Regions from separate parts of the Vreelandella piezotolerans genome, predicted to be linked through region 1. Evidence: predicted binding sites of a transcription regulator. Region 1 holds the regulator's gene; each other region holds the start of a gene.
What was found. The regulator sigma-54, encoded in region 1, starts transcription at its own class of promoters, with help from an activator protein. The targets are predictions, from matches to a motif close to TGGCACNNNNNTTGCTNT.
Positions count from the first base shown of each region.

Region 2: a site for sigma-54 is predicted at 2,228-2,245, ahead of GYM47_RS16755 (amino acid ABC transporter substrate-binding protein). Genes of this name have one in related genera too.
Region 3: a site for sigma-54 is predicted at 1,660-1,677, ahead of GYM47_RS04235 (nitrate reductase). Genes of this name have one in related genera too.

Region 1 covers NZ_CP048602.1:2,334,208-2,339,512, reverse strand. Annotated here, with positions in the region: gene ptsN (PTS IIA-like nitrogen regulatory protein PtsN) at 1-179, opposite strand, end outside; gene hpf (ribosome hibernation-promoting factor, HPF/YfiA family) at 184-492, opposite strand; gene GYM47_RS10790 (RNA polymerase factor sigma-54) at 590-2,005, opposite strand; gene lptB (LPS export ABC transporter ATP-binding protein) at 2,111-2,869, opposite strand; gene lptA (lipopolysaccharide transport periplasmic protein LptA) at 2,881-3,375, opposite strand; gene lptC (LPS export ABC transporter periplasmic protein LptC) at 3,384-3,956, opposite strand; gene GYM47_RS10770 (KdsC family phosphatase) at 3,956-4,498, opposite strand; gene GYM47_RS10765 (KpsF/GutQ family sugar-phosphate isomerase) at 4,541-5,305, opposite strand, start outside.
Region 2 covers NZ_CP048602.1:3,650,675-3,655,979, reverse strand. Annotated here, with positions in the region: gene GYM47_RS16760 (amino acid ABC transporter permease) at 1-1,060, opposite strand, end outside; gene GYM47_RS16755 (amino acid ABC transporter substrate-binding protein) at 1,145-2,170, opposite strand; gene GYM47_RS16750 (amino acid ABC transporter substrate-binding protein) at 2,384-3,406, opposite strand; gene speE (polyamine aminopropyltransferase) at 3,494-4,354, opposite strand; gene hemE (uroporphyrinogen decarboxylase) at 4,354-5,305, opposite strand, start outside.
Region 3 covers NZ_CP048602.1:914,504-919,808, reverse strand. Annotated here, with positions in the region: gene GYM47_RS04235 (nitrate reductase) at 1-1,450, opposite strand, end outside; gene GYM47_RS04230 (NAD(P)/FAD-dependent oxidoreductase) at 2,085-3,392, shown strand; gene nirB (nitrite reductase large subunit NirB) at 3,410-5,305, shown strand, end outside.

The sequences.
Region 1 (5,305 bases):
CCAATCCCCGTGCTGCCAAGACGCTCGCGCCCAATCAAACGACTGAACACTTCTTGGCTGTCAAGGCTGGGCGTGTTTTGGGCGATGAAGGTGCTGAAAAACTCCAGCACCCGCTTTTTGCTGCCCCCGGGTACGTCATAAAGCACGCGCTCCGGGGGGAGAATGGTTTCCAACGTCATTGAGTTAACGCACACCTGCGCCTTGAGCGCGAGCTTGTGCTTTTTCCTTGTGTTTGACGAGTTGACGATCGATTTTGTCCGCAAGGGCATCGATGGCGGCATACATATCGTTATCGAGTGCCTCGGCATGAAGGTCAGCACCAGCGGCATGTAGCGTGCACGCTGCCTGCTGGCGCTCCTTTTCGACAGATAAGGTCACTTGTACCGTGGTGATATTGTCGTAGTGTCGTTCGACGCGTTCCAGCTTTTCGTTAACGTAGTCACGCAAGGCGTCAGTCAGTTCAACGTGATGACCAGTGATGTTTACTTGCATTGACGTGCTCCTTATCCATCGGGCTGTACTTCGATTGTAACCCTTTTTACGCTATTGCAAAGCCCTTGCGGTGAGTTTGTCACGACCAAGCGTTTAACTAGCGTAAACGGCGGCGCTCGCTCGAAGAGGGAATGCCCATCGACTCGCGATATTTCGCGACGGTACGTCGTGCCACGCTTATTCCGCCCTCTTCGAGAAGCGTCACCAAGCGACTATCGGAGAGCGGTTTGCCTGAGGGCTCCTCTTGAATGAGCTTTTTGATACGTGCGCGAATGGCCGTGCTCGAGTGGCTGTCGCCGCCGTCTTGGCCACTGACTTGACTGGAGAAAAAGTATTTCAACTCGAACACGCCACGCGGTGTATGAATGAACTTCTGTGTCGTCACGCGTGAGATGGTCGACTCATGCATCTCTACGGCTTCGGCGATGTCGGCCAAGATCAGCGGCTTCATGGCCTCTTCGCCGTGCTCTAGAAAGCCAATTTGGCGAGCGATGATTTCACGCCCCACGCGCAGCAAGGTGTCATTGCGGCTAGAGAGGCTTTTGATCAGCCAGCGCGCTTCTTGAAGGTGCTCTTTCAAGAACTGGTTGTCCTGGCTCTTGTCGGCGCGTTTGATCAAGCTGGCGTAGTCGGGTTGGATGCGTAGCCGTGGAAGAGCGTCCGGGTTGAGCTCTAAATGCCAGCCTTCGTTGTCATGGCGCACGACCAGATCGGGAGTGATGTAGCTATCGTCGGTCACGCCGTAGGCGCTGCCGGGTCGGGGATCGAGGCTGCGAATTAATCGAATGACGTCATCCAGCTGCTCATCGTCCAGGCTCAAACGGCGCTTGAGGAGGCGCATATCGTCTTTGCCTAGCGCCTCCAAAAACTGTCGTACCAGCCGTTTGGCTGGCATCAATAGCGGGGTGTCTTCCGGCAACGCAGCAAGTTGAAGCATCAGACATTCGCGCAGGTCGCGAGCGAATACGCCGGTCGGCTCGAACTGCTGCAAGCGCAGTAGGGTATTTTCCACTTCCCGTTGGCTCAAGCCGTCATGACCTTGTGCTTTGAGCCCTTCACGAATGTCGTTGAGCGGCTGGGTAAGATAACCATTGGCGTCCAGCGCATCGATCAGGCTCTCCGCAATTGCATATTCCCGTGAGCTGACATCGGTCATGGCCAGTTGCCACAGCAAATGGCCATGAAGGCTTTGGCCAGCGGCTTGGCGCTCGAAGTCGGGTCCTTCGCTACCACCGCTCAGACTGCCCATGTCTTGGTAGGTGTCCGACCAGTCGCTGTCGACGGAGAGTTCGTTGGGAATGCTGTCAGACCACTCGGCCTCTTGCGGCTCGCTGACTGCCTGCTCTCCAAACTCGTCCTCTTGCTCGAGCATAGGGTTGGCGTCAAGCGCTTGCTGAATTTCTTGACGGAGGTCCAGCGTAGAGAGCTGCAGCAGGGCAATGGCCTGTTGCAGCTGGGGTGTCATGGTCAGCTGTGTGCCGATACGCAATTGGAGAGAAGCTTTCATGACCATCTGAGAACCACTCGTTAATCAGAAAGCTCCACCCTAGAGCGAGTTATGGCTACGTGCAAGTGCAATAAGCATGCCACTAAAAGAAAAGTTTGGTCAGGCCTCGGTTTAGAGCCGGAAATCAGCGCCCAGATAGACGTCGCGGACCTTTTGGTTATTGAGAATCTCCTGGGCGTTCCCACTGGCGATGATGTGGCCATCGCCAACGATGTAGGCGATATCGCAAATATCCAGGGTTTCACGCACGTTGTGGTCGGTGATCAAGACGCCGATGTGGCGTTTTTTGAGTGCACGGATAATGGTTTTGATTTCGCCGACCGAAATAGGGTCGACCCCGGCAAAGGGTTCGTCGAGTAGAATGAACGCGGGCTCGGTGGCCAGCGACCGCGCGATCTCTACTCGACGGCGCTCGCCTCCTGAGAGGCTCATGCCTAGGTTGTCACGAATATGGGTGATATGAAAATCTTCGAGCAGTGACTCCAGGCGAGCTTCTCTGGCGCTGCGATCGAGCGTTTTGCGCGTCTCGAGGATGGCCATGATGTTATCGGCTACCGAGAGCTTGCGAAAAATCGAGGCCTCTTGGGGAAGATACCCAATGCCTGCCATGGCGCGTTCGTGCATGGGCGCGTGGGTCAAATCCAGATCGTCGATACCCACATTGCCCGCATCGGATTTGACCAGTCCGACGATCATGTAAAACGAGGTGGTTTTACCGGCTCCATTGGGGCCCAACAGTCCAACGACACTGCCCTGGGCGATTTCCAGGTTGATGTCCTTGACGACGCGGCGGCGTTTGTAGCTCTTTGCTAGGTGGTGGGCGTAGAGCGTTTTGACAGGTGCGGAATCTGCAGACGTTGATGCTGCCACGTGGGCGCTCCCTATTGTTCCGGCTGAAGGGTCATGCGAATGCGCTGGTTGTCGCTACCGTTCACGTCGGAGCGAGCTTGCACCACTTCCTGGTCGATGAAGTACTCCAGGCGGCCCCCTTGAAAGCGGTCGCCTTGCTGGGTCAGTTCGGCTTGGTCGATCAGCTCCACGCGGCGTTCGGCGACGTGATAGATGATGCGCCGCGCCCAACCTTCCATGGGGGTCTCCTGGTCGTCGAGACGATTGCGCAAGTAGGCACGCTCACCCGTGGCAATGGCTTGAGAAAGTTCCCCTGCATCATTGCGCTGAATCTCTACGCGTTCGCCGCGCAATTGCATTTCGCCTTGACGAATATCCACGTTACCTGAGTAAACTGCGGTGCCCGCGCGCTGGTCGAGGTCCAGGCGGTCGGCTTCTACTTCGATGGGTGCTTGGCTTTGCGCCATGGCAGCCGTCGCCAGCGGTAGCGTTAAAGCAAAGAGGGTGGTGCGGAGAGAGGCATTCATCGCGACTCCTAGGGGGTACGAGTGGCCGGCGGATGCACGCCGCGCACGTTGTTGGTCAGGCGGACCTGGCTGTCATCCAGCCAAACGTCCATGCGGGAAGCTTCCATACGCTGAGGGGGCTGCTGCAACAGCACGGGCGTAGTGCTCCAGGCGTGGCGGGTCACGCCATCGTAGTTGAGTTGCTGTGTATCGAGCTGCCAACCCTCTTCAGGCGCGAGCAGCCGGGCAGACCCGCGCAGCGTCAAGGCCTGAGTATCGGTATTCAGGGTGCCGGTATCCGCGGTCGCCAACCACTCCCGCTGTTCGCTATCGAACAGCGTAGCACGTGGCGACACGACATCTGTCATGGCCGTTTGAGGTGTATGCACTAGCCGGGGAGTGACCAGCGACTGCTGAATCGCCCCCGATTCCCCAAATAGGGTGATTTCGGCATTCTCTAATACATGACCTGGCTCCTGAGCGCGCGCTTGCTCGTCGATATCTCGCTCTTGGGCGCTGCGCGGGTCGAGCCAAACCAAAAGCATGCCCAGGACGACGACCAGTGCCGTTACCCAAACTCGTTTTCTGAGCTTTACGCCCATCATGAGTGCCTGTGAAGATAGGTGTCGAGTACGGCATCCCAATGCCCTTGGGAGGTGAGCAGCGTATCGCAAATTTCACGCACCGCGCCGTGCCCGCCCAGCCGTTCGGTGATCCAATCGGCGTGGGTATGCATATAATCGGGTGCATTGGGGACCGTGATGCCAACGCCTGCGCGCTTGATGGGTGCCAAGTCTGGCAGGTCGTCCCCGCAGTAAGCGACTTGTTCGAGCGTAATATCCAGCCGCTGGCAGAGGGCTCTCAGGGTCGTGAGTTTGTCTTCGCAGCCTTGATGCACATGGCTGATACCTAGTGCCGCAGCGCGCTGGCTGACCATCGGCGAATCGCGGCCGGTGATGAGCGCCACATGAATGCCAACGCGTTTGAGCAGTTTCAAGCCATGCCCATCCTGAGTGTGAAACGCTTTGATCTCGATGCCGTCGGCTTGAAAGTAGAGTCGGCCGTCCGTCAAAACGCCATCTACGTCTAGCGCAAGTAGTTTTACGCGGCGGAGCCGGTCGAGTAGTGCATCGGGTAGGGCCATATAGCCTCCTTAACATCCATGGCAAAAAGCGTTATCACGCAGTTAAATCACACCGCTGGCCAGTAAGTCATGCATATGTAGCGCGCCGATGGGACGCTGTTGCTCGTCGACGACGGCCAGCGCGGTTATCCGGCTATCTTCCATAATACGTACCGCTTCGGCTGCTAGCACGTCAGGACCGATGCGTTTGCCTGGGCGCGTCATGACGTCGTCGACTCGCACATCGCGCAAGTCATGAAATTGGTCCAATGTGCGTCTCAGGTCACCGTCGGTATATACACCTGCCAAACGGCCTTCGCTATCGATGACGCAGGTGAACCCAAGCCCTTGGCGTGTGATCTCTAAAAGCGCATCGCGTAGCGGGCTACCCAATGCAACCTGAGGCAGCCGCGTGCCGTCGTGCATGAGATCGCGAACTCGCAGCAGCAGCCGCTTGCCGAGGCTTCCTCCCGGATGAGAGAGCGCAAAATCTTCCGCTGTAAAGCCACGTGCTTCAAGCAAGGCCACGGCAAGGGCGTCCCCCAGTGCTAGCGCGGCGGTGGTCGAGCTTGTCGGGGCAAGATCCAGCGGGCAGGCTTCACGCTCGACGCCGCTGTCCAAATGGGCATCGGCGTGGCGTGCCAGGGTAGAGCCTGGACGTCCAGTCATGCTCACCAGCGGGGTGCCAAGCCTTTTAAGTAGAGGGAGTAGCGCCGTGACTTCAGCTGTTTCGCCGGAGTTAGAGAGCGCCAACACTACGTCGGTACGGGTGATCATACCGAGATCGCCGTGGCTGGCTTCACCTGGGTGTACGAAAAAGGCGGGCGT
Region 2 (5,305 bases), 1.3 Mb from region 1:
TGCCTGCAAACACCGACACGAGGTCCGGATAGCCAATGGCCGTGGCCAGCGACGAGTTTTTGATCAAATTCAGGTATTGGCTGGTGAGCGGGGGGATGATGACCCGCAATGCCTGAGGAATGATGACGAGGCGCAGCACCAGGTTGCGCGGCAGACTCAGTGCCTGCGCCGCTTCGGTTTGGCCATGTGAAATGGCCTGAATACCGGAGCGCACGATCTCGGCAATGAACGACGCCGTGTAGATCGAGAGTGCGAACCACAGCGCCAGAAACTCAGGAATCACCGTGATGCCGCCGCGGAAGTTGAAGCCACGCAGCTCGGGCATTTCCCAAGTAATGGGTACGCCAGTGGCCAACATGACCAACAGGGGCAGCCCAAAGATCAGTACAAAGGAGATCCAGTAAGCGGGAATTCGCTGCCCCGTGGCTTCCTGACGGCGTTTTGCCCATATCACCAGCGCAATACTGGCCGCGATGGCGATCACGAAGGTGACAGGAATCAGCCCGAAGCCCGATTCGAACAGCGGCTCAGGTAGATAAAGCCCGCGTACGTTAAGAAACACGGCCTCGCCGAACGCGAGGCTTTCTCGAGCGCTGGGGAGCGCCCGCAGCACGGCAAAGTACCAAAAGAAAATCTGCAGCAGCAGCGGAATGTTACGAAAGGTTTCGATATACGCGGCGGCTAGCTTGGCGATCAGCCAGTTGGGCGATAGACGAGCGATACCGACGATAAAGCCAATGATGGTGGCGGCAATAACGCCCAACCCACCCACCAGCAGCGTATTCAGCAGGCCAACGAAGAAGGTGCGGCCATAGGTGCTTTGGGAAGAGTAGTCGATCAGACTCTGAACGATCCCAAAACCGGCGGTATTACTCAGGAAGCCAAAACCTGTGGTGATACCCCGTGAGGAGAGGTTGTCTTGCACGTTGCCGACGATATAGAACAGAAAAGCGATGACAGCGGCAATCAGCAGACATTGAAAGATGAGCGCACGTTTGGCGCGGTCTCGCCAGAACGGTGGCTTTTGGCCAACGGGGCGAGCGTTAGGTCTTACGGACATGGGTGGCGTCTCCGCGATACGGAAGGTCAATCAAATGGCCCGCCATGACCAAAAAGGGTGGCGGGCCGGGGTCAAGCGAGACGCTTAGCGAATCGGCGGTGCGTACTGGAAGCCGCCTTGGTTCCACAGGGCGTTGACACCGCGTTCGATTTCCAGCGGTGAACCCATACCTACGTTGCGCTCGAAGCTTTCACCGTAGTTACCCACTTGGCTCAGGATGTTATAGGCCCAGTCGGCGTCAAGACCCATGCCTTCACCATAGTTGCCGTCCTGGCCGAGTAGACGCGCTACGTCCGGGTTATCGGAGCTGAGCATCTCTTCTGCGTTCTCGCTGGTCACGCCGTACTCTTCACCGTTGATCATGGCGAACAGCGACCACTTCACGATGTTGAACCACAGATCGTCCCCCTGACGTACGACCGGGCCCAGCGGCTCTTTGGAAATGACGTCGGGCAGAATCATCGCGCCCGACGGGTCGTCGAGCTGAATGCGCAGGGCCGCCAGCTGAGAAGTGTCAGACGTCAGAACGTCACAGCGGCCAGCCTGGAAGCCACCTACGGTTTGCTCGGAGGTATCGAAAACGATGGGGTCGAACTCCATTCCGTTGGCACGGAAGTAATCAGCCAGGTTCAGCTCGGTAGTGGTGCCTGATTGAATACAAATCGCCGCGCCATCCAGCTCGGCCGCGCTGGTGATACCCAGGTCGCGAGAGACCATGAAGCCCTGGCCGTCGTAGAAGTTAACGCCGGTGAAGTTCAGACCCAGGGTAGTGTCGCGGGTCGTGGTCCAGGTGGTGTTACGAGACAGAACGTCCACTTCGCCGGACTGCAGCGCGGTGAAACGCTCGACGGCGTTCAAAGAGATGTAGTTGACGGCATCGGCGTCGCCCAGTACCGCAGCGGCCACGGCACGGCATACGTCAACGTCGAGGCCCTGCCAGTTACCGTTATCGTCCGGGGCGGAAAAACCTGGCAGGCCGTCGCTGACGCCACACTGTACGGCACCACGTTCGCGGGTATCTTCCAGCGTATCGGCTTGGGCGGTCGCCACGCCCGCAAGAGAGATGGCGCCTGCGGAGGCCAGAAGTACCAGGTGTTTCTTATTGATCATGTTGTGTTCCCCTTCCTCGATTTAGTGTCGTTATGCATGGTGATGCATCACTAAAAGCTAGCAAGGAAGGTGCCAAAAAAGATATGTCGTCAAATTCAGCGCTTTTCAACGTAAAATCAGCGAATTTAACGAAGGTCTTGGTGCAAAAAAGTGCGCCAGCGGCTACGCACTGCGCCTTTTTGGTGCGCAGCCGCTGGCGAGTGACCGAGCGCACTAGCGAATGGGCGGCGCGTACTGAATGCCCCCATCTTTCCACAGGGCATTCAGGCCACGGGCAATGTTGAAGTCGGAGTGGGTGCCCACGTTGCGTTCATAAATATCCGCATAGTTACCGACCTGTTTGACGATTTGGTAAGCCCAATCTGATTGTAGGCCCATGGCCTCACCAAAATCACCGTCTTGCCCAAGCAGGCGCATCACATCGGGATTTTCTGAGCTTAGCTGCTCATCCACGTTGGCTTGGCTGACGCCCAGCTCTTCGGCATTCAGCATGGCAAACAGTGACCACTTCACGATGTTGAACCACTGATCATCGCCTTGGCGTACGGCGGGGCCTAGCGGCTCTTTAGAGATGATTTCCGGTAGGACGACGGCCATGTTGGGATCGGCCAGTTGAATGCGCTGGGCGTAGAGCTGCGAGGCATCCGAACTCAAGACGTCGCAGCGGCCTGCTTCGAAGCCCGCAATCGACTGCTCGGGTGAATCGAACACCACCGCATCGTAGGTCATGTCGTTGATACGGAAGTAGTCGGAAAGATTGAGTTCGCTGGTAGTGCCCGACTGCGTACACACCGCCGCGCCATCCAGCTCTTGCGCGCTCTGCACGCCCAAGTCGCTGGCCACCATGAAGGCTTGGCCGTCGTAGTAGCTCACACCGGTAAAGTGCATGCCCAGTGTGGTGTCGCGGCTAGACGTCCAGGTGGTGGTGCGAGAAAGGACATCTACTTCACCTGATTGCAACGCGGCAAAGCGCTCCACCGAATCCAACGGCACGAAGTTGACCTTGCTGGCATCACCCAGCGCGGCGGCCGCCACGGCACGGCACACATCGGTATCCAGACCGCGATACTCGTCGTTATCGTCTAAGGACGAAAAGCCGGGCTGAGCCGCGTTGACGCCGCAGCGCACGCTGTCGCGCTCTTGCACCGTTTGTAGCGTATCGGCCATGGCCGTGGGTACCCATAGGGCGGGCGCTAACAGGGTGACTCCCCATCCAAACCAACGCGTGGTGTTCATTTGTTATTCCTTAACGTGGCGCGCACGATGATTGGCGCATAAAAAAGCCGGGCAGAGCCCGGCCAGATACCTAGCGTAGCTGCCCGCTTATGCGAAGGCTTTACGCATAAAGGGCGGCAGCGCCAGGGCACCCCGGTGGGCATCTACTGTGTAGTACTGTAGCGGCATTTCATGATCGGCGGCAGCCTCTTCGCGGAAGCTTTCAACGCTGGTCGCTTTACCGGCCAACGTCACGCTCCACCAACCCGAGGGATACACCGGTTGGGGGAAGGGTAGCGTGGCGACGCTATCGAAGCCTGCTTCGCGCATGTCGTTGCGCAGTTCGCGGATGATCGAACCGCTATGATAAAGCGGCGATTCGCTCTGCTGTACCATCACCCCGCCGCTTTTCAGAATACGGTGGCAGCGTTTCAAGAAGTCGGTCTTGAACAGGCCTTCGGCAGGGCCGACCGGATCGGTGGAGTCGATGATCAGCACGTCGATGCTCTCGTCGGCGGCGTCGTCGACCCACTTCACGCCGTCGGCAAACAGCAGCTCGGCGCGGGGGTCGCCGTTGGCTTCCACCAGCGACGGGAAAAAGCGCTCAGCCGCCTTGGTCACTTCTTCATCAATATCGATCTGGGTGACCTTCTCGACGCCCGGATGGCGCAACACTTCTTTCAAGGTGCCGCAGTCGCCGCCGCCAATGATCACCACCCGCTTGGGGTCTTGATGGGTGAACAGCGCCGGGTGGGCAATCATTTCGTGATACAGGAAATTATCGCGATCGGTCAGCATCACGCAGCCATCCAGCACCATCAGGTGGCCGTAGGTCTCCGTGGCGTAGACTTCCAGGTGTTGGTAGGGGCTCTGTACATCCAGCAGTTTTTCGGTGACTTTCAGCGAGAAAGCGCTGCCATGGCTATCGAAGACTTCGGTAAACCACTGGTCGTCGCGTAGGTCGCTCATTACTTGGCTCCTGGGCATTGATCGTTCGTTTGGGTCGGAATGCCCTGATGGTACTGCGGGCTTAGGTCGTGCAGCGCCTCCATGAAGGCGGTGACGTGATCGGGGTTGGTGAACTGGCTGATGCCGTGGCCCAAGTTGAATACATGACCCGGACCGTGGCCGTAACTTTCCAGCACGCGTGCCACTTCGGCGCGAATGGCCGAGGGGCGGGCAAACAGCACGTTGGGGTCCAGGTTGCCCTGCAGGGCGACTTTATGGCCCACGCGTGCACGAGCATCGGATAGCTCGGTCGACCAGTCGATGCCTAGGGCATCGGCACCGGCACAGGCGATATGCTCCAACCACTGTCCGCCGTTTTTGGTGAACAGGATCACCGGCACGTGGCGGCCGTCATGCTCGCGGATCAACCCGGAGACGATCTGCTCCATATAGCGCAGCGAGAACTCTAGATACGCCGGCGTGGAGAGCGCGCCACCCCAGGTGTCGAAAATCTGTACGGCCTGAGCGCCCGCACGAATCTGCGCATTCAGATAGTCGGTGACCGCCTGCGCCAGGGTATCCAGTAGCTGGTGCATGGTGTCCGGCGTGTCGTACAGCATGGTTTTCAGATGACGGAAATCCTTGCTGGAGCCGCCCTCGACCATATACGTCGCCAGCGTCCAAGGGCTGCCGGAGAAGCCGATCAGCGGCATGCGGCCATTCAGCTCGCGGCGGATAGTGGACACCGCGCGCATCACGTAGTCCAAATCGCGCTCGGCGTTCGGCACGGTCAGTGCCGCTACTTCTTCCGGCGTGCGCACGGTCTTCTTGAATTTGGGGCCTTCGCCGGTTTCGAAGTAGAGGCCCAGCCCCATGGCGTCGGGGATGGTCAAAATGTCCGAGAACAGAATCGCGGCGTCGAGCGGGTAGCGCTCCAGCGGCTGAAGGGTGACTTCGCAAGCCAGGTCATGA
Region 3 (5,305 bases), 1.4 Mb from region 1:
TCCACCAGTCGTGCTTGGCCTCGCCAGGGGCCGGCAGCAACCCCCGCTGGCGGGAAATGCGCCGCTCCGAGTTGGTCACCGTGCCATCCTTCTCCGACCAGCCCGACGCGGGCAGCACGATATCCGCAAAGGGCAGCAGGTCGGTATTGGCGACGCACTCCGAGACGATCACCAGCGGGCATTTTGCCAGCGCGCGGCGCACTTTCTCCCCATCCGGCATACTCACTGCTGGATTGGTGGCCATCACCCACAGGGCGCTAATCTCGCCACGCTCGATGGCATCGAAGAGCTCCACCGCCTTGTAACCCGGGGCGTCCGGTAGTACGGGCGTTAAGTGCTGGGTAGTCCAGAAGCGGCTAACCAACTCACGGGCGCCCGGGGTGTGGTAATCCATATGCGCCGCCAGCTGATTGGCCAACCCGCCTACTTCCCGCCCGCCCATGGCGTTGGGCTGGCCAGTGATCGAAAACGGCCCCGCCCCCGGCAGGCCGATTTTCCCGCCCGCTAGATGGCAGTTGATGATCGCGTTGCACTTGTCGGTACCGCTTGAGGATTGATTCACCCCCTGAGAGTAGAGCGTGACCACGTGGAGCTGGCTGGCAAACCAGTAATAGAAGGTTTCCAGGCGTTCAGGATCCACGTCACATTCGTGAGCAACGGCTTCCACGCTGCCTGCACTCTGCTTGGCAGCGCCCAGCGCGTCGTCTAACCCCTCGGTGTGGCGTTCTAAGTACACGGCATCCAATCGGTTATGGTCGTCCATCCACGCCAGCAGCCCGTTGAACAGGTACGCATCGCTACCCGGACGAATACCCAGGTAAAGATCGGCCATTTCACAGGTGTCGGTCACGCGGGGGTCGATCACCACGACCCGCATCAACGGGTTGCGCTCTTTGGCTATCTTCAAACGCTGATAGAGCACCGGATGATTCCAGGCAAGGTTGGACCCCACCAGCACTACCAGCTCCGCCTCTTCGAGGTCTTCATAACTGCAGGGTACCGCATCGGCCCCAAAGGCGCGCTTGTAGCCCGCCACGGCGGACGCCATGCAGAGCCGCGAGTTGGTATCCAGGTGCGGAGTGCCCAAGAAACCTTTGAACAGCTTGTTGGCGACGTAATAATCTTCGGTCAGCAGCTGGCCGGATAAGTACGCCGCCACCGTCTGCGGGCCATGGGCAGTGCGCTGGGCCTGCAAGCGTTCGGCGGTGACGGTGAGTGCTTGCTCCCAGGAGACCTCCTGTCCATCCACGCGGGGCATCAGCAAGCGCCCCTGTGCGCCGAGCGTTTCGTGCAGCGCGGTGCCTTTCACACATAGGCGGCCGTAGTTGGCTGGGTGCTCGCGGTCCCCCTCGACGGCAATGAGCTGGCCGCTTTCAAGCGTTGCAGTCACGCCGCAGCCGACGCCGCAATAGGGGCAGGTGGTTCGGGCGAGCCGATTGACCTGTGGCATGGCAGTTTCCTCCCGCGTTAAAAAGCAAAAAGCGCCCAAGCCAGCTTCAAAAGAAGCCTGCCTGGACGCCGTTGTCTCAGGGGCACCATTTACCCGGTGCCGTACTCATCAGTGATTTGCTGCCGTTGGTATTGTTCGACGCAATTTATGGTTGTGATCGTTATGAGCAAAGACCCTGCACTGAGCCGTTGTTCCTTGTTACTTGAACAAATGCAAACCCTGCGCCCACTCGGCCTTAAAACCATTAAATATTATAAAAACAATAACTTATAAACATGCTTGTATTTTCATTACTCGCTAAAGGAATGCTCTTTGTCGAATAAGCGGCTAAAGGGGGTGCATTAATCGTCGCTCAAGCACCAAAGTAGGGCACGCCAACTCAACTATGCGCGGCCCACCGAATCCTCAAAAACGCTTAATACGCTGATTAAGCTGAATTAAATCCACCTGCGGCAAGAGCTGGCGGGCTTTTTGCTGACCACTAGGATAAGACAGTTCGGCAACCAACGGCGGTTGCTGCGCGTTATCGACGACGCCAACGGGCAACGACGCCCCTGACACTCCCTTCTTGAGAGGGCTGTGCCAGGGGCGTTTTTATTTGCTGAACATGATGCTTCAACCAAAGGAGCTACCCATGGAAATCGCTTCCCGGTGCTCACAGACAGACCACCTCGTCATCATCGGTAACGGCATGGCGAGCCAGCGACTGCTCGACGCGCTGGTTCGACATCCCCAGCGCCCCCACCGCATTACGGTGGTGGGTGAGGAACCGGTGCCTGCCTATAACCGTATTTTGCTCTCCCCTTTATTGGCAGGCGAACTGGCGCCCGAGGCGCTCACTCTGCAAGACGCCTCCTGGTACGCCGATAACGACGTCACGCTGATACTTGGCGACCGCGTGACCGCCATCGACCGCGAACGCCGCCTGCTCATCACACATCGCGGCAACACGTTACGCTATGACCGCTTGGTCTTGGCCACTGGCTCGCGCCCCGCGCTGCCAGCGGTGCCCGGCATCACGCTCGACGGTGTTCACACGTTTCGCGACCTGCGCGACGTCAGCGCCTTGGAAGCCATTGCTCGGCAAGGCGGCAACGCCGTGGTGATTGGCGGCGGCTTGCTTGGGCTGGAAGCCGCCGAAGGGCTGCGCAAACGGGGCGGACGCGCGCTCACCGTCAGCGTTTTGCAGCGCAGTCATCGGTTGATGAACCGTCAGCTAGACACCACCGCCGCTCAGTTGCTGGAAGCCACGCTGCGCGAACGCGGCATCCTCATTGAAACCGGCGCATCGCTCGCCGCCTTGGAAGATAACGGTCGAGGACAGGTGCAGTCGGTCACCCTGAGCGATGGCCGAAAGCTTCCTGCCGATAGCATCATCGTGGCGGCGGGCATTACCCCGAATGCGGAGCTAGGACAGCAGAGTGGACTCGTCTGCGATCGCGCCATCGTCGTGGACGGCCACCTGACCACTTCCGACGCCCACATCCATGCGCTAGGCGAATGCTGCCAGTTCGAGCAGCACACTTACGGGCTGGTGGAACCGATTTGGCGGCAGGTGGACGTGCTGGCCGCCGTGCTGTGTGGTGAAACGCCCGCGGCGTATCAAGAAGCCCCCACGGCCACCAAACTCAAGGTCAGCGGTGTCAGCCTGTTTGCCTTTGGCCCCACCGAGGCCGCCGCCAAGCACGAAGAACTTCGCTACCAAGACCCAGAAACCGGCGACTACTGCCGCTTACTGCTCCAGCAAGGCCGCCTCGTCGGCGCGGTGCTGTATGGCGATACCCGCCACGGCCCCTGGTACTTCGAGCAGGCGCTGGCCGCGACCGATTTAACCGCGTGCCGCCACCTGCTTCTGTTTGGCGCCACCGATGCCCAAACGGCGCTCGATGCGCATCTCGACACCTCGTCACCCTCTTTATCTCTCCCCCGTGAGGCGGCTTAGCTATGGTGAATCACACAATGTCTACTCCCACTACGTCTTCCAACAAACAAACGCTGATCATTGTAGGTAACGGCATGGTCGGCCACCATTTTGCCGAACAGCTGGTGGAAAGCGGCGCGCTGGCCGGGTTTGACGTCACTATCTTTGGCGAAGAGCGCCATCGCGCTTACGACCGGGTGCATTTATCCGAGTACTTTAGCGGGCGCGACGCACAGTCGCTGGCCCTGTGTGATGCCGATTACTACCGCAGCCACGGCATTCGACTACGCAGCGGTGAAGCCGTCACGGCGATAGACCGCGAAGCGCAGGTGGTGATGACTGCCCAGGGGCGCTACTCCTACGACCAGTTAGTGCTGGCGACCGGCTCTTTCCCCTTTGTGCCCCCCATTCCCGGCAACGACAGCGACGGCTGTTTGGTCTACCGCACCCTGGATGATCTGGATGCCATTCAGGCAGCGGCCAAAAACGCCACCAACGGCGTGGTGGTCGGTGGCGGCTTGCTCGGCCTGGAAGCCGCCAACGCGCTGCGCGGCCTGAACCTGGACACCGCCGTGGTGGAATTCGCCCCGCGTTTGATGCCCATGCAAGTGGATAGCGAAGGCGGCGAGCTGCTCAGAGAGAAAATCGAAGCCCTGGGCGTTCAGGTCCTCACCGAGCGTGCGACTCAACGTATCGAATCCGGCGACACCAGCCGCCTACGCATGGTTTTCCAAGACGACAAGGTGCTGGAAACCGACTTGATCGTCTTCTCCGCCGGTATTCGCCCGCAAGACAGCCTCGCCCGAGAGTGCGGTTTGAGCATCGGCGAACGCGGCGGCGTGGTGATCGACGACCAGTGCCGCACCAGCGACCCGAACATCCTCGCCATTGGCGAGGTAGCGCTATGGAATCAGAGTATCTTCGGCCTCGTCGCCCCTGGTTACCAAATGGCCAAAACGGCCGTCGCCACGCTAACGGGGGGCGATGACCGTTTTAGCGGTGCCGACATGAGCACCAAACTCAAGCTGCTGGGTGTGGATGTCGGCTCCATTGGCGATGCCCACGGCAACCAACACCCTGGTGCCCGCATGTTCCGCTACCTCGACCCGCTCACCCAGGTCTACCGCAAACTGGTCGTCACGGGCGACGGTAAGAAGCTGCTGGGCGCCATGCTGGTAGGCGATAACAGTGTGTATGACACGCTGCTGCAGTACTACGCCAACGGTATCGAGCTGCCTAAGGAACCCGCATCGCTCATTTTGCCGCAACAAAGCGGTGCCGCCCCAGCCCTGGGGCCGGATGCCCTGCCGGACACGGCGATGATTTGCTCCTGCCATAACGTGACCAAAGGCAGCATCTGCAGCGCCATCGACGCGGGCGCGGCGGATCTTGGCAGCGTCAAAGGCGCGACCAAAGCCAGTACCGGCTGCGGCGGCTGCGCGGCGCTGCTCAAAAGCGTGGTGGACCACGAACTGGAGGCCCGCGGCGTCGAGGTGGATACATCGATCTGCGAGCACTTCGCCCATACCCGCCAAGGGCTTTACGACATCGTGCGTGTCGAAGGCATCAAGACGTTCAGCGAGCTGATGGAGAAGCACGGCAACGCCGAGACGCACCAACTAGGCTGCGATATCTGCAAACCGGCGGTGGCCTCGATTCTCGCCTCCTGCTTCAACGAGCCGATCACCGATGCCGCCCACGTGCCGCTGCAGGATACCAACGACACCTTCATGGCCAATATGCAGAAAAACGGCACCTATTCGGTGGTGCCGCGCATTGCCGGCGGTGAAATCACCCCGGATAAACTGGTCGTTCTCGGGCAGGTGGCCCAGAAATATCAGCTCTACACCAAGATTACCGGCGGGCAGCGCATCGACCTGTTCGGCGCGCGGCTGGAAGACCTGCCGGCCATTTGGGGCGAACTGATCGAGGCG